DNA from 4 places in the Ochrobactrum quorumnocens genome. Region 1 is predicted to be linked to each of the others. Evidence: riboswitches for the same ligand, from Rfam matches in the RefSeq annotation. Region 1 holds a riboswitch; each other region holds the start of a gene.
The links. Region 1 has a riboswitch for cobalamin ahead of CES85_RS16400 (TonB-dependent receptor domain-containing protein). Riboswitches for the same ligand answer to the same signal wherever they lie in the genome.
Positions count from the first base shown of each region.

Region 2: linked by a shared signal. The riboswitch ahead of nrdH (glutaredoxin-like protein NrdH) and the one ahead of CES85_RS16400 (TonB-dependent receptor domain-containing protein) in region 1 are both predicted to bind cobalamin.
Region 3: linked by a shared signal. The riboswitch ahead of CES85_RS01050 (ABC transporter substrate-binding protein) and the one ahead of CES85_RS16400 (TonB-dependent receptor domain-containing protein) in region 1 are both predicted to bind cobalamin.
Region 4: linked by a shared signal. The riboswitch ahead of metE (5-methyltetrahydropteroyltriglutamate--homocysteine S-methyltransferase) and the one ahead of CES85_RS16400 (TonB-dependent receptor domain-containing protein) in region 1 are both predicted to bind cobalamin.

Region 1 is NZ_CP022604.1:1,423,515-1,427,728, forward strand. Features, by position in the region: gene CES85_RS16395 (ABC transporter substrate-binding protein) at 1-63, opposite strand, end outside; gene CES85_RS16400 (TonB-dependent receptor domain-containing protein) at 77-1,942, opposite strand; cobalamin riboswitch at 2,084-2,306, opposite strand; gene CES85_RS16405 (ABC transporter permease) at 2,404-3,516, opposite strand; gene rbbA (ribosome-associated ATPase/putative transporter RbbA) at 3,518-4,214, opposite strand, start outside.
Region 2 is NZ_CP022603.1:1,297,993-1,302,206, reverse strand. Features, by position in the region: gene CES85_RS06140 (SDR family oxidoreductase) at 145-975, shown strand; cobalamin riboswitch at 1,076-1,293, shown strand; gene nrdH (glutaredoxin-like protein NrdH) at 1,587-1,808, shown strand; gene nrdI (class Ib ribonucleoside-diphosphate reductase assembly flavoprotein NrdI) at 1,835-2,254, shown strand; gene nrdE (class 1b ribonucleoside-diphosphate reductase subunit alpha) at 2,230-4,214, shown strand, end outside.
Region 3 is NZ_CP022603.1:181,293-185,506, forward strand. Features, by position in the region: gene CES85_RS01035 (tripartite tricarboxylate transporter permease) at 1-656, opposite strand, end outside; gene CES85_RS01040 (tripartite tricarboxylate transporter TctB family protein) at 669-1,166, opposite strand; gene CES85_RS01045 (Bug family tripartite tricarboxylate transporter substrate binding protein) at 1,163-2,113, opposite strand; cobalamin riboswitch at 2,352-2,592, shown strand; gene CES85_RS01050 (ABC transporter substrate-binding protein) at 2,761-3,789, shown strand; gene CES85_RS01055 (FecCD family ABC transporter permease) at 3,786-4,214, shown strand, end outside.
Region 4 is NZ_CP022603.1:1,477,400-1,481,613, forward strand. Features, by position in the region: gene metE (5-methyltetrahydropteroyltriglutamate--homocysteine S-methyltransferase) at 1-2,062, opposite strand, end outside; cobalamin riboswitch at 2,167-2,436, opposite strand; gene CES85_RS06980 (polysaccharide biosynthesis protein) at 2,807-4,214, shown strand, end outside.

The DNA of each region.
Region 1 (4,214 bases):
AGCGAGAAACAGGCATGCCGCAAGGCAAAGCCTGATTTTCCATAATCCTTGCTGCAGTTTCATACTGTGCGTCTCATCAGAAATTCCGCGTCAGCCCGACATTGAAGCTGCGCCCCGGCGCATTATAGCCAGAGGTGGTCTGGTAATCCTTGTCGAAAATATTCTCCACAGAGAGTTTGAGCTGAGATTGTTTGTCGATTTCATACAACGCGATGAAGTCAGCCGTCACATAAGGATCAAGCTTGTTGGTATTCGCAGCACTGGTATAGCGCGAGCCGCCGTAACGCATCCTTGCGGTCAGATCGAGCTTCTCAATCGGCTTGAAGTTCACCTCCGCCGTCGCTTTCACCCGTTCGCGATAGGCCAGATCATTATCGGTATCTTCATCTAACGGACGTTTCAGATCGATGGAGCCTTTAAAGCCCCAGCTATCATTAAAGCGATGGGTAAGTGTCGCGTCAAAACCCGTAACCTGCGCCCGCGCAATATTATAGGGCAGATAGGAAGGTGCTGTGCTTAAGATCGCATCGCGCAGCCATGTTTGATAAAAAGCCATATCAAGGCTTGTGTTGGCGCTGGCCTGCCAGTTGAGGCCAATCTCGTAGGAGCGCGATTTTTCCGGTTGCAAATCGGCATTGGCAAAGCCGGGATAATAAAGCTCATTGAAGGTAGGAGCACGGAAGCCCGTTCCAAACGACGAACGCAACACGAGATCAGGCAGGATTTCGTAACTCCCACCGAGATTATACGTCACAACGTCGCCAAACTGCTCATTGTAGTCATAGCGCACGCCGCCATCAAAACGCAGCGCATCATATTCAAGCGAATATTGGCCGAACACCGCTGCCAGATTGCGGCTTGTCTCGGCATAAGCAGTCGTTGCATCCACCTCTTCGCGATAAGCCTCAACACCACCCGTCACCACATGCGAGACATTACCGGTATCGAACTGCTTTTCTGTGGAGGCAAATACCCCATAGCGTTTTGTTTCAAAGCGGTCTGAGCCACTGACGCCCTTGCGGAAATTCCTACTGTGATCGAGGCCTGAGCTGAATTCAATCGTCGAGGACCAGTCTGAACTGTGATCGACCCGCGCGCCAAGCTTGCCGCTAAAGGCGGTTGTGTAAGCTTCGTTGGCCGACGGCGCTTTTGCATCATATTGATTGCGTCCTCGGCTCAGAAGACCATCGGCATAAATCTTGCCCCAGTCAAAATCCTTCGACAGCGCGAAGTTGAACGATCCCTGCAGGAAACCATCGCGATCAGGCTCATAACCAAAAGCTTCGGGAGTCGTGAAATTATAGCCCTGCGTGCCGGTCACTGCCGCACCAAAGGCATAATCGATACCATCTTTGCTGCGCCCTTGCAGAGAGCCGGATACATAACCGCCCCATGGGTGCGTTACACCTGTTGTCACGCTTCCGCAGAAAGAGCGCTCGCCACACGCTCCGCCCTGCTTGGTGATAATGTTGATGACGCCGCCCATCGCATCGGCACCGTATTGCGAGGAATGCGCGCCTTTGGCGATCTCGATACGATCAATTGAGCTCAACGGAATATTGGAAAGCGCAGTCGCCCCGGTGGTCGCCGAAGCTGTTCGCACGCCATTCACCAGAACGACTGTCTGTTTCGATGACATGCCCCGAATATAGAGATTGGAAGACGATCCCTGTCCGCCATTTGCGGTGATCGAAATGCCCGGATAATATTGCAGCAGCGATTGGAGATCCGGTGAAGCAGAGCGCTCAATCTCGGCCTTATCAATCACCGTGACGGAAGACGTTGAACGCTGCAACGATGTCGCGCGGCGCAGCGGCGTTACAACAATCATGTCAAGCACGACGCCATCCTGTGCATTTAAGTTTGTCTGTGCGATAGCATCCAACGGCACCGCCACCAGAATGGTCGATGCGAGATATGCAGATAATTGGAGAATATGCATTAATTTCTACTTCCTGCGCGCAAGCTTTGCTTCACCGCAGGTGTCAGAAATCAGGGCGCAAGCTCCCTGTCTTTGTCCCACGGCAACATTTCACAATGTCACCGCTACGGACGGCCGCGACTGAACACCCCTCGTGTCAGCCATGGGTGACTGGATACGGCAGGTCTCCTGACTTCCGGGTCTTCATCGGTCCTCCGCCTTCCCGAACACGAATGCTCAGTGGCTATAATCGTAAGATACGATCATAGGAGGATGACTCTCCGGTTACAGTTGCGGGGGCAGTCTCGGCATCAGCAATTTAATGCTTCACCGTGTTCCCTTTTCATCCACCCTCTCGGGCAGAACCGTTTCCTGAAGCGAGCGATAGCAAGGGGAAGGAAGATTATCAACTGCAACAATGTGCCCCATCTGAATCACATTCAGAACGAAGTGATTCAGATTGTTGAATTGCAAAGGTTTTCCTATCTCAAGAAATCGCGGAAGCGACGCAGCGCAAAGAAGAAAAGTACACTGCCAATTACAATCATTGCCAGCAATTGCGGCCACACAACACTGAGCCCTGCACCACGAAACAGCACCGATTGTGCCAGCATCACAAAATGCGTATTGGGTGCTGCCAACATAATGTTCTGGATGATTTCTGGCATGCTCTCGCGCGGTGTTGTGCCACCCGATAGCACTTGCAGCGGCAGCAGAACCAACATCAACAAAAGGCCGAACTGCGGCATGGAACCGGCAATCGTTGCGAGAAAAATACCAAGACTGGTGGTCGCAAAAAGCTGCAATGCAGCCCCTGCCAGAAACAGCGTCAGTGAACCGTTGATCGGCACCGCCAAGATACCCTGAACCACCACGATCAGCGAAAAGGCCGTAGCGACCAACACCACCATCCCCATCGACCATACCTTGGAGACCATGATCTCAAGCGGCGTTACCGGCATCACCAACAGATGCTCGATGGTGCCATGCTCGCGCTCACGGATAAGGGCTGCACCCGTCAGAATAATTGAGAGCATCGTTACCGACGAGATCACGTTGGTGATCGCGCCAAACCAGCCCTTGTTCAAGTCCTGATTGAACCTCGCACGCAAATTGAGGCCAACGGGCGTTTGCGTGTCTTCGCGATAGCGATTGAGAAACTCTGTCACTTCGCTTGACACAATCGACTGCACATATCCACCGCCCGTAAAGGCCTGGCTCATGCGCGTTGCATCGACGTTCAGCTGGATTGTTGGCGAACGTCCAGCGAGCAGATCACGCTGGAAGTTCGGCGGAATATCGAGTGCGAATGTGTCAAGACCAGCATCCATGCGCTTATCCATCTCGTGAGACGAGATAAGTTTTGGCGGCACGAAATATGGCGGATAAAACGCGGTCGTGATCCGACCCGAAACCGGCGACTGATCCTCATCGACAATGGCGATAGCCGCATTGTTGAGGTTTTCAGGCATAGCCTTCGCCGCCGTATAGATTGCGAGCGTGAAGGCATAGACGATGAGAAGCAGAAGCATCGGATCACGCGCTAATCCGCGCAGTTCCTTCACACCAAGCTGGAAAATATTGGAAATCCGCATCTCAGCCCGCCTGTTTCTTGAGGAGAACAATGCCGAGAACAGTAAGCACCGGAATCGCAATCAGCAGCGGCAGGAACGACCCCGCCAGATCGGAAAAATCGAGAGCCTTTGAGAAAGTCCCGCGCGAGATCGTCACGAAATAAGTTGTCGGATAAATCTTCCCGATAAAAGCACCCGCCCCTTGCAGCGACGATACGGGGTCGATAATGCCCGAATATTGCACAGCAGGAATGAGCGTCAGCAATGCTGTGCCGAAAATCGCTGCAATCTGGCTATTGATAAAGGTCGATATCACTAAGCCCATGCCAGTCGTGATGATGACATAGAGCAGCGCTGCTGTGGCATAGGTCAGGAAGCTTCCGGTAAATGGCACGCGGAAGATGAAGACCGCAAAGGCTGTCAGCATCAAAAAATTGAGGAAGGCCAGCGCGATATAGGGCAACTGCTTGCCAAGCAGAAACTCGAATTTCGTGACTGGCGTCACATAGAAATTGATGATCGAACCGAGTTCCTTCTCGCGCACCACGCTCAACACCGCGAGCATGGCCGGGATCATCAAAAGGAGAAGCGGAATAACTGCTGGAACCATAGCCACAAGGCTCTGCACGTCCGGATTATAGCGATAGCGAATTTCGAGATTGAAATTGCCAACGGTAGCAGCGTTTCCATAAAGCTCGCGCGCCTTTTGCGTCATCCAG
Region 2 (4,214 bases), on a different replicon from region 1:
ATTTATCCCTTCGACCAATGAGGGTAATAACGCTCACGTGAACACATAACTGCTTGCAACAGGCTCTTCTCGGAACGCTGGACGTTACAAGACGGCAACTGTAACTTGGCGTCGTATTTTCATTCAATCGAGCTGGGGCTTGTCATGGAAGTAACAATCATAACAGGAGCATCTGACGGGATTGGAGCTGAGGCTGCGCGTCAGACCGCTATACGCGATGGCAGCAAGGCGGCACTGGTTCTGGCGGCGCGTAATGTCGATAAGTTGCAAGCGCTTGCTGGGGAACTTGATCAGTCGGGCTGCAGGGTTCTGGTGGTGCCGACTGACGTGACTGATCGCAAGGACTGCATTGCTCTGATAGAAAAGACCGCTGCCGTTTTCGGGCAAATTGATACGCTGATCGTCAATGCGGGCATGTCAGCTCACGCCAATTTTGCCGAGATCAAACCGGAAGACTTGCAGTGGATGCATGATCTGATGGAGCTCAATTACTGGGGCAGCATCTGGCCTATCCATGCAGCACTGCCATATCTAGCTAAAACCAAAGGACGCATCGTTGCTGTCTCCTCAGTTGCGGGGCTGATTGGGGTCCCTGGACGCTCAGCCTATAGCGGCACCAAGTTTGCACTTTCCGGGTTTTGTGAGGCGCTGCGATCGGAATTGGAACCGAGCGGCATATCGGTGACAATAATTTATCCCGGTGTGGTGAAAACCGACATCCGCAAGGTTGGTTATGGGGCAAGTGGCTCTGCTCTGGGTGTGAGCGGTGTTCGCGAAGACAATATGATGTCCGTCCAGCAGGCGGTCGAGTTGATGCTCGAGGGAATCAGTCGCCGCAAACGCGAGGTGTTGATGACGCGGCAGATGCGATTTGGTCGGTGGCTGAAGCTGATTGCACCACATCTTGTGGATCGGATGGCGTTGAAGGCTATAAAACCCGAGTTCCGGCCCAAGCCTATCAAACCGAGTGAGTGAAGCCTGATAGATATCCCTGCTATTCACAGGTGCCCCTCATTAAAGCCCATATTTAATTTTTTTGAACCGTCTATCCATTGACGACTTTTTAACTTCGGATACTATATCTTGTGTTCAAGGTTCTTGCGATTCGTGAGAATCAAAAAGCGAAGATGGGAATACGGTGCGTTGCATTCATGATGGATGTGGTTATGCCGTAGCTGCCCCCGCAACTGTAAGCGATGAGCTTTACGTCCATATGCCACTGGTTAAAACCGGGAAGGCGGACCAAAGCGGTGAGTCGTGAGCCAGGAGACCTGCCTTGAACGTGAACGTCCACGGGCGGGGTGTCCGGTTGGTGCGTAATAGAATGTGGCAGCGTTTTGCCATGTCTGTTGCTGCCCCCGAATATCCCCTCCAAAGCTTCGGGGTGACAAGCATGTCGAGTAATTTGAGACCAAACAGTTCCGGTCCGCCCTTTACGGGCTAGTACTTTTGGTTTGCCACTCGGGCGAGCCGCATTTCTCCAGTTTCCGAGTCTTTCTGCACGCATTCGATAATGCGTGAGCGTTATTTTGCGTCTTCATCCCAGTAAGTCGCAACCGATACAACCGATCCCCAGTGAGGAAAAAATGAACGTCACCGTCTATAGCAAGCCCGCCTGCGTCCAGTGCACCGCCACCACTCGCGCACTCGACCGTCAGGGCATTGAATATGATGTCATCGACATTTCCGCCAATGCCGATGCGTACGATCTCGTTCAGGGTCTCGGCTACCGTCAGGTGCCGGTTGTTGTTGTGGGTGAAACCCATTGGGCTGGTTTCCGTCCGGATATGATCAGCTCGCTCGCATAAAGCCCAATCGCTGTCGGGATTTCGCAATGGGCCAGATCGTATATTTTTCCAGTCGTTCAGAGAACACGCATCGTTTTGTGATGCGTCTGGGAATGCGCTCAAAACGCATTCCGCTGGAAAGCTATGAAGACGATGCTGGCTTGTTACGGGTGAATGAGCCGTTTGTGCTCGTAACCCCCACCTATGGCGGCGGCGGTGCGAAAGGCGCTGTTCCCAAGCCGGTCATTCGGTTTCTCAATGATGCCGATAACCGATCCCTCATTCGCGGTGTCATCGCCGCAGGAAACAGCAATTTCGGTGAAGCCTTCGGCCTCGCCGGTAAGATCATTTCTACCAAGTGTCAGGTTCCCTACCTCTATCGTTTCGAGCTTTTGGGAACTGACGAAGACCTTGGCAATGTTAGAGACGGGATGGAACGATTTTGGACACGGCAGACACAACCTTGACCCGTGAGCGCGAGACGGTCGCCTCATCGGAAAAGCAGGAGCCATCGGCGTCGGCAGCAAGCAAGGCAGCAAAGCTGCCTGAAACCGGGCTCGATTATCACGCGCTCAATGCGATGCTGAACCTTTATGACGATGAAGGCAAAATCCAGCTTGAACGCGACCGTCAGGCCGCGCAGCAGTATTTCCTTCAGCACGTCAACCAGAACACGGTGTTCTTTCACAATCTGCGTGAAAAACTCGATTATCTGGTCACCGAAGGCTATTACGAGCGCGAAGTGCTGGACCAGTATTCCTTCAATTTCGTGCGCGATCTCTTCGATCATGCCTATGACAAGAAGTTCCGCTTTCCGACTTTCCTTGGCGCGTTCAAATATTACACCAGCTACACGCTGAAGACCTTTGATGGTCAGCGCTATCTTGAGCGCTATGAAGACCGTGTCTGCATGGTTGCGCTTGCGCTTGCGCGCGGCAATGAACAACATGCGCGTGAAATGGTCGATGAAATCATTGCGGGCCGTTATCAGCCAGCGACGCCGACCTTTCTCAATGCAGGTAAAAAGCAGCGTGGCGAACTCGTCTCGTGCTTCCTTCTGCGTGTTGAAGATAACATGGAATCGATTGGCCGCTCGATCAACTCCGCCTTGCAGCTTTCAAAGCGCGGCGGCGGCGTGGCGCTGAGCCTTACCAATATCCGTGAAGCCGGTGCACCAATCAAGCAGATCCAGAACCAGTCGTCGGGCATCATCCCTGTAATGAAGCTGCTGGAAGACAGTTTCTCTTATGCAAACCAGCTTGGTGCACGTCAGGGTGCAGGCGCCGTTTATCTGAACGCGCATCACCCCGACATCATGCGCTTCCTCGACACCAAGCGCGAAAATGCGGATGAGAAAATCCGCATCAAGACGCTGTCGCTTGGCGTGGTAATCCCGGATATCACCTTTGAACTCGCCAAGAACGATGAGGATATGTATCTCTTCTCGCCGTATGACGTTGAACGCGTCTATGGCGTGCCGATGACGGAAATCTCCGTCACCGAAAAATATCGCGAAATGGTCAATGATGGCCGTATTCGCAAGAAGAAGATCAATGCACGTGACTTCTTCCAAGTTCTGGCGGAAATTCAGTTCGAGTCCGGCTATCCTTACATCATGTTCGAAGACACGGTGAACCGCGCCAACCCGATCGATGGCCGTATCACCATGAGCAATCTTTGCTCGGAAATTCTTCAGGTCAGTGAAGCCAGCGTCTTTAATGATGATCTGTCTTATGAATATCTGGGTAAGGATATTTCCTGCAATCTCGGCTCGCTCAATATCGCAGCAGCCATGGATAGCCCCGATTTTGGCAAGACGATTGAAACATCGATCCGCGCGCTGACGGCTGTTGCCGACATGAGCCACATCGGATCAGTTCCATCTATTGCACGCGGCAATGACGAGAGCCATGCCATTGGCCTTGGTCAGATGAACCTGCACGGCTATCTCGCTCGGGAGCGTATTTATTACGGTTCGGATGAAGGCGTCGATTTCACCAATATCTACTTTTATACGGTGGCTTATCACGCTATCCGAGCTTCTAACCGCCTTGCCATCGAACAGGGCAGCTCGTTCAAGGGCTTTGAGAAGTCAAAATACGCCTCTGGCGAATATTTCGACAAATATACCGATCAGGTCTGGGAGCCTGCGACCGACAAGGTGCGCCAACTCTTTGAAGATGCAGGTATTGCCATCCCGACGCAGGAAGATTGGCAGGAACTGAAGAAGGCCGTCATGGAAGGCGGACTTTATAACCAGAACCTGCAAGCCGTACCGCCGACAGGCTCGATCTCCTACATCAATCATTCGACCTCTTCGATCCATCCGATCGTTTCCAAGATCGAAATTCGTAAGGAAGGCAAGATTGGCCGCGTTTACTACCCGGCTGCTTTCATGACGAATGATAATCTGGAATATTATCAGGA
Region 3 (4,214 bases), on a different replicon from region 1:
GTTTCGCCGATGGCAAAGAGTGCCACCGCAAGCGTGGTAACATTGATGCCATCGAGAAGGTTCGGTGTCCCCATCACAAGACGTGCCTGTCCGGTCAGTTGATCGATGCCGATCAGGCCAAGCGTCAGGCCGACGAAAAGTGAGGTGAGGCCGCGCAAAGTGGAATCGCCGAAAGCTGCCGACACCGTCATGAAAGCGAGCAGCATCAACGCGAAATACTCGGATGGACCGAAGGAGAGGGCGAACTTCACCACCCAGGGGGCAACGAATGCCAATGCCAGAGTAGCGATGAGCCCTGCAATAAATGAGCCGATGGCGGCGGTCGCCAGTGCTGGCCCTCCACGCCCCGCTCGGGCCATTTTATTGCCCTCCAATGCCGTGACGATGGAAGCGCTTTCTCCAGGCGTGTTGAGCAGGATCGATGTGGTCGATCCTCCATACATGCCACCGTAATAGATACCCGCGAACATAATGAGCGATCCAGCAGGATCCAGCTTATAGGTAACGGGTAGAAGCAACGCCACAGTGAGTGCGGGACCAATGCCCGGAAGCACCCCAACAGCCGTACCAAGTGTGACGCCAATCAGCGCATAAATAAGGTTCGCTGGTTCAAGCGCCACCAGAAGTCCGTTGGCGAGAAGAGTGACAGTATCCATTGTTATCTCGCTCTAAACCAGATGCTCAAGCCAACCTGATGGCAGCGAAAGCTGCAGGCCGCGTGCAAAAATGAACCAGATTGCGAATGCAAAGACGATGCCGACAGGGACGCTGATCCAGAACTTGCGATAACCAAATCCGCGCGCCGTTGCCGCAAAGAGCAAGCCCGTTGCAATGGAAAAGCCCAGGGTCTTCATCGTCAGCATTTGAATGACCAACCCACCGATGATCCAGGCCATCGGCGCAATTTCCTGATGCTCGCGCTCTGGAAACTCACCCTTAAATGCGCTGATCACCGTCCATATAGACAGAATGAACAGTCCGGCTGCGATGATGTAGGGTACTGTTTTTGGCCCGACCGGTGAGTACGAAAGAACGTTATTCCCATAGGCCGTGGACCAGGCAATTGCGACAGCAACCGCCCCCAGAATGAGGGCGATCACAAGAGCTGCGTAATCTGGCGCCGTTTCTGTGGAACGGCGCTCTGCCTGCTGTTCAGGTCCTGTCATTTGACGAGGCCGATTTCCTTGAGGATAGTTTCAGTAGACGCCACGTCTTTGGCAAGTTGTTCCTTGAACGCATCGCCTGCGAGATAGGTGTCGGCCCAGCCTTTATCCTTGAGGGCCTTCTGCCAGGATTCCGACTTCACCATCTTCTCAACATCGGTGTTGATGCCCGCTACCTGTTCCGCAGTAATGCCGGGAGCAGCGCCCACCATGCGCCAATTCTGGATCGAAACGTCAACGCCGCTTTCCTTAAAGGTCGGTGCGTCGATGCCCTCAACCCGTTCGTCACTGGAAATACCGATGATGCGAAGCGTGCCAGCCTTGATCTGTGGATCAAACTCGCCGTAGCCAGAAATGCCCACGGTGACCTGATTACCTAGGATAGCAGCAAGTGCCTCACCGCCACCAGAGAAGGCGATGTAATTGACTTTGGTCGGGTCAACGCCAATGGCTTTGGCGAAAAGTCCTGCGGTGATGTGATCCGTGCCGCCAGCAGAACCGCCACCCCAGGAAACAGAACCGGGATCGGCTTTGAGCTTGGTGACGAGATCACCCAGATTTTGAATATCTGAAGAAGCTGGAACAACGATGGCTTCATACTCGCCGGTAAGGCGAGCAATCGGAGTGATTGCATCAAGATTTACGGGAGAATTGTTGGTCAGAATTGCGCCGACCATGACATATCCACCCACAATAAGCTGGCTCGGATCACCTTTGTTCTGATTGACAAATTGGGCAAGGCCAATGGTGCCACCTGCACCCGGAACGTTAATAACCTGAACGCTACCGGAAATCTTTTCGTCCTGAAGCACGCTTTGCATTGTGCGTGCTGTCTGATCCCATCCGCCGCCCGGTGCTGCTGGTGCTAGAACCTTATAATCTTCCGCCGAAGCTGCTCCCGCTATCGCGAGCGCCGTCACGGATGTAATGGCCAGAATCCATTTACGCATAAATCCTCCCTGAATGCACTTGCGCGCATTTTGCTGCTGTCTTTTGACAGCCCTCCTCAAAATCCTCTGCTTCCCGGGCAGAGACTCTTGATCTGGAGACTACAGCAGAGAATTGCAATATACCAGCAAGGTTCCCCTCAACTTTTTACTCGTTTGACAGTATTAGCAAAAAGTCTGATGCGACGGTTTTATATAGCCGATTAAGTCTTCGGCTTCGCTTGACGCGTATAATACCAGAATGTAATACAGTTACGACGGTTCCCCCGACCGAGAGTGAAGGGGATTAATAGGGAACACGGTGAGGACGACCCAAAAGGGGCCGAGACCGTGGCTGCCCCCGCAACTGTAAGCGGATTGCCGTTCATCCTCGTGACGCCCCAAAAGCGTCATGCCACTGAGTCACTTAAAAACGGCTCGGGAAGGCAGATGAACAGCGAATATCCGCAAGCCAGGAGACCTGCCGTCTAACGTAGTCCATTGTCACGGGCGGGGATGCCCGGAGCAGGAGTTGGTTATGACAGCTTTAAACGTCGTAAGACGTCGCCTCCCATTGTCATTCATATCCCCGGATATGTCAGTCTGCTTCATGCGCCGGATCGCTTCCGCCGTTTGATGCGGCTTTTTCTCATGTCATTTCGGGGATTTAAATGAAACTTTCAGGCCAAGTGCCATTTAGCGCACTTCTGGGCGCAGTCGCTCTTTTCGCAACCAGTTTCGCAGCGCAGGCAGCTGAAACCCAATATCCGCTAACACTGAAAAACTGTGGTCGCGATGTAACCTTCAAACATGCACCGGAGCGGGCAGTGGCCGTTGGTCAGAGCAGCACCGAGATTCTCTACAGCCTTGGCCTCGGCGACAAAGTTGTGGGTACGGCCGTTTGGTTCGGCCCAGTCCTCAAAGGCTTTGAAGATGTGAATGCCAAGGTAAAGCGCCTGGCAGATAACGATCCGAGTTTTGAAAGCGTACTGGCGCAGAAGCCAGATATCGTTACAGCGGATTTCCAGTGGCACGTTGGCCCAATGGGCATTGTCGCAAAGCCGGAACAGTTCGAAGAATTAGGTATTCCTGCCTATACATCGCCTTCCGATTGCGTTGGCAAAGATAATTCAGGTGGCGGCGATGGTATTCGCACAGCGCCATTCACGATGAATATCGTCTATCAGGAAATCGGCGAACTGGCTCAGATCTTCAATGTACAGGATCGTGGTGAAAAGCTGATCGCAGACCTCAAGGCACGTGAAGACGCGGCCCGCCAAAAGATCGGCTCCTCCGATGGCAAGCTCTCAGCGGTTGCATGGTTCTCAAGCACGCAGGTTGATGCTGATCCGTATGTTGCCGGTAAGTTCGGCGCTCCTGCCTATATCCTTTCTGCACTCGGCATCAAGAATGTGATTGAGAGTGAAGAAGAATGGCCAGCCGTGGGTTGGGAAACCATCGCCAAGGCGGGGCCGTCGATGATCGTTGCAGCAAAGCTGGATCGTCGTCGTTATCCTGCTGATGACATTGCAGTCAAACACGAGTTTCTCAAGTCTGATCCAGTGACGAAGTTGATGCCTGCTGTTGAAGACGGGTATGTTTTTGATATCGATGCGCAGTCGATGAGCACGTCGCTGAGAGTGATCGAAGGCATTGAAACGCTGGCTGCTGATATCGCCGGTTCGGATATGAACAAGTGACGTCAAAGGCAGCCACGGCAGGCATTTCATTAAAAACCACGATGAGTTCCCGGGTGCTTTGGGGAGCACTTGCGCTCGTCCTGCTCTTTGTTGCTTTGTGGCTGGGTGCTGCCATTGGCGAAACCGCAATACCTCTGGACGTGGTGGCTAAAACCATCGCCAACCGCGTCTGGAATGCCGGTTACCCACTCGCGCCGATTGATGAAGGTATCGTTTGGAGCTATCGGCTGAGCCGTGCTGTTGTCGCAGCTTGCTGCGGTGCGGCACTGGCCTTGTCAGGTGTGGTTCTGCAATCGCTTCTCCGCAATTCGCTGGCTGATCCCTATATTCTGGGTATTTCTGCCGGGGCTTCAACGGGGGCAGTGAGCGTTGCTATTCTCGGAATTGGTGCTGGTGTGCTCTCGTTGTCAGTGGGAGCGTTTATT
Region 4 (4,214 bases), on a different replicon from region 1:
TATGAGCAATGGCATCGATGATGTCATTGAACTCCGAATAGCACATGTGGGTATGGATCTGTGTTTGGTCGGCCACACCGCTTGAACACAGACGGAAGCTTTCGACAGCCCAATCGAGGTAGGTCGACCAGTCAGTGCGACGCAGCGGCAAGCCTTCGCGCAAGGCGGCCTCGTCGATCTGGATCATGGTGGCACCCGCATCTTCCAGATCGCTCACTTCGTCACGGATGGCGAGCGCGATCTGTCGGCAGGTTGCGGCGCGTGAAATGTCATCACGAACAAACGACCAGTTGAGGATCGTCACAGGCCCGGTCAACATGCCCTTCATAGGCTTATCCGTCAGTGACTGCGCGTATTTCCACCAGTCAACCGTCATCGGCTCAGGACGGGAAACGTCACCGAAAATGATCGGAGGGCGGACATAGCGCGAGCCATAGCTCTGCACCCAGGCGTATTTTGTGAAAGCGAAGCCCGAGAGCTGCTCGCCAAAATACTGAACCATGTCGTTACGCTCGAACTCGCCATGCACCAGTACATCGAGGCCGATTTCTTCCTGCCAGCGAATGGCGGCTTCAGTTTCGCGCTGGATGAAGCTCTCATACTGCGCATTGCTGATCTCACCTTTGTTGACCGCTGCGCGTGCTTTGCGCACTTCAGGGGTCTGCGGAAAAGAGCCGATCGTCGTGGTGGGGAAAGTGGGTAAGCCGAGCTTGTCGCTTTGAATTTTGCGTCGCTCGGTGAACACGCTGTTGCGCTTCTTTTGAGCTTCCGTGACAGCGGCAACGCGCTGTTCAACAGCCAGACTGTGGACCTTTGGCGATGTGCGGCGGGCTGCAATGGCCTCACTTGCGGCTTTCAGTTCTGCAAGAACCGTGCTTTTGCCTGACGAAAGCGCACGTCCGAGGATAGCAATCTCATCGATCTTTTGTGCTGCAAAAGCGAGCCAGTTTTTAAGTTCTGCATCGAGTCCGGTTTCCAGTTCAAGATCAATCGGTACATGCAGGAGCGAGCAGGATGGGGCAATTTCGATGCGTTCCAGCCCGTGCTTTTCAACGATGGGCAGAATGTGGTCGATGATGGCATTGAGATCGGCGCGCCAGATATTGCGGCCGTCAATCACACCGAGAGACAGATGCTGATCGGGGCGTGCTTTCGCTACAATGTCGTTAAGCTGATTTGCGCCGCGTACCAGATCGACGTGAAGACCTGCGACCGGCAAAGCCAATGCAGTGTCGAGATTGTGGCCCAGCTCACCGAAATAGGTCGCAAGCAGGATTTTTGCGTCGGAAGCTGTGGCAAGACGCTGGTAAGCAAGTTCAAATGCGGCCTGTTCATTTGGGGTGAGATCGAGAACCAGCGCTGGTTCGTCAATCTGCACCCAGTCGGCACCGGCATTTGCAAGTTCACGCAGCAACTCTTCATAAACCGGCAGCAGCTTTGGCAGCAAGGCTACAGGATTAAAGCCTTCAGCGGTGGATTTAGCCAGCTTCAGGAATGTAACCGGGCCAAGAATAACTGGACGTGTGTGGATACCCAGTGCCTTGGCTTCGAGGAAGTGTTCCACCGGCTTGCGGGCGACAAGCCTGAACTCCTGATCGTCGGTGAGTTCTGGCACCATGTAGTGATAATTGGTGTCGAACCACTTGGTCATTTCAAGCGCAGTCACACCATGACTATGTGCGTGCCCATTCTCACGCCCATGTTCTTGATTGCCACAACCGCAATCGTTGCTTGTTTTGCCTTCGCTGCCACGCGCCATGGCGAAATAGGTCTGGAGCGATACGTCGCCGCCGGACCAGCCGTAACGGGCAGGGATGGCGCCGACCATTACAGCTGTATCGAGCACATGATCGTAAAGGGAGAAGTCGTTGGATGGAATTTTCGTGATGCCGTGATCGCGCAGTTCGGCCCAATTGGCCGCGCGCAAAGCGCTGGCAATCGTGAGCAGTTCTGCTTCAGACGATTTACCCGCCCAGAAAGCTTCGAGTGCAAATTTCAGTTCGCGATGACGGCCGATGCGCGGCACACCAAGGGTGGCGGTAGCGACGGTGGTTTGTGACATGGCTATATATACCCCGATATAGATGGGGGCGCGGGTTTACAGACGTGCGCGAAAAGGCTGCTTTTGGCAACCAGACCTGCGACACTCCGGGACACCCCGCCCGTGGACGTTGTTTTGTCATGGCAGGTCTCCTGGCTCGCGGGTCAGCGCTTCGATCCGCCTTCCCGAAACTTTCGTTCCAGTGGCATGATGGATTTCAGCTCGCCGCTTACAGTTGCGGGGGCAGCACCGGTTTTGCAGGATTATCTTTATCCTCACGCATGACCTTATCCGAAAAGTCGATAGACTTTTCGAGGATCAACGCTCGCGCACCGGTTTCCCTCTTAGCTTCCGTCGCACAGGTTGACGGAAGAACCATAACGTTCATTAGTTTGTCGGAAGCTCTGAGTTGTGTCAATATCATATAAAGAAATGTTTATATGTTTATGACGTTGAAGTTCCTGCTGCCGATTTTTATTGGCCTAAAGATGGAGGTGGATGACTGGAAGATTAGATAGAGAATTAAAGAAAACTCTAATAACAACATATAATTAGGGGAGTAGGCATAGTTTTTGTAAGCGTGTGCAATCTCAATTGATATGGCTCCGATGAGTGACTCGTGCTAACGGTGCAAATATTGGGCTGGTTTCGTTGTCAGTTATCTAACTTAGATGTCTGATATCACTGATTAAAAAGAGTTGAATTGGGCCGAATCCTCATCGGCGATTGATCGTTTTCCGCCTTGAGGGGGGCAGGATATATTCTATGAGTTTCAGATATCCCTGGCAAAGACTGGCTTTGTTACCGCGTGTCGGTAAGCAGATCATACTTCTGCTGAGCGACTGCCTTTTGTTGTTGCTCAGTGCCTATCTCGCCTTTGTTATGCGTCTTGGCTTTGTTTTTATCCCAACGCAGACGCAGATTTTCCTGATCGCCATCGCTCCGGCTCTGGCTATTCCAGTCTTTGTTCGTTTTGGTCTTTATCGAGCGATTATTCGCTATCTCGCCGAACGGGCCATCTGGCCGATTTTTCAGGCAACGGCGATCGCGGCGCTCTTCTGGGTGGCGCTGGTCTTTCTTATGGAATCCTATGGCGGCTCTGGTTTGCCGCGTTCGGTTCCGCTGCTCTACTGGCTTTTGAGCACTGTCCTTGTTTCGGCGAGCCGCTTTGGTGCAAAATGGCTTCTACGCAGTGCTGAAACCAGCAAGGTCTATTCAAGTACCGCGCTGATTATTGGCGTGGGCGAACCCGGACGCCAACTGGCGACAGCACTGAGAAGCCATAGCGATACACATGTGATCGGTTTTGTGGACCCGACGGGCCAGCTCAGTGGAATGGATATTATCGGGCTTCGCGTCTATGATGTATCTCAGATCCCCAACCTGATCGAAAACTTTGGAATTAGTCAGGTCGTCATTTCTGAGCCGGAACTGGATCAGAAGCAGCGGCAGGAGTTTGCGCGTCTGCTTGGCCGTCTCCCCGTCAGTACGCGTATTCTGCCCCCAATCGCTGATCTGACTGCGGGCAAATATCTTGTCAGCGCTCTGCGCAATGTCGAGATTGACGATTTGCTTGGGCGCTCGCCTGTACCGCCAGATGTCGATCTCCTCCGTGAAGTTGTCGAAGGCCGACGCATCATGGTGACGGGCGCTGGCGGGTCGATAGGTAGTCAGCTTTGCCGCACAATTGCACAGTGGAATCCCAGCTGTATCGTGCTGTTTGAATCCAGTGAATTTGCACTTTATCAGATCGAGCGGCAGCTACGTCAGATGGCACCTTGTGTTGTCATTCCGGTGCTTGGCACAGTCGCAAACCAGCATTGCGTTGAAAAAGCAATTCAAACACACGCTGTTGATACGGTCTATCATTGCGCGGCCTATAAGCATGTGCCGCTTGTCGAACAAAACCCGCTGGTCGGTATCAGCAACAATGTGTTTGGAACGCTGAACGTTGCAGCGGCAGCGCTTGCGACCGATGTCGAACGGATGGTGCTGATTTCATCTGACAAGGCCGTACGGCCAACGAATGTCATGGGCGCGACAAAGCGCTGGGCGGAACTTGTCGTTTATTACTACGGAACACTCGCTGAAAAGGCGGGCCAACATAAGTCGTTCTATTCCGTTCGCTTCGGCAATGTTCTGGGCTCTAACGGTTCAGTGGTTCCGCTTTTCC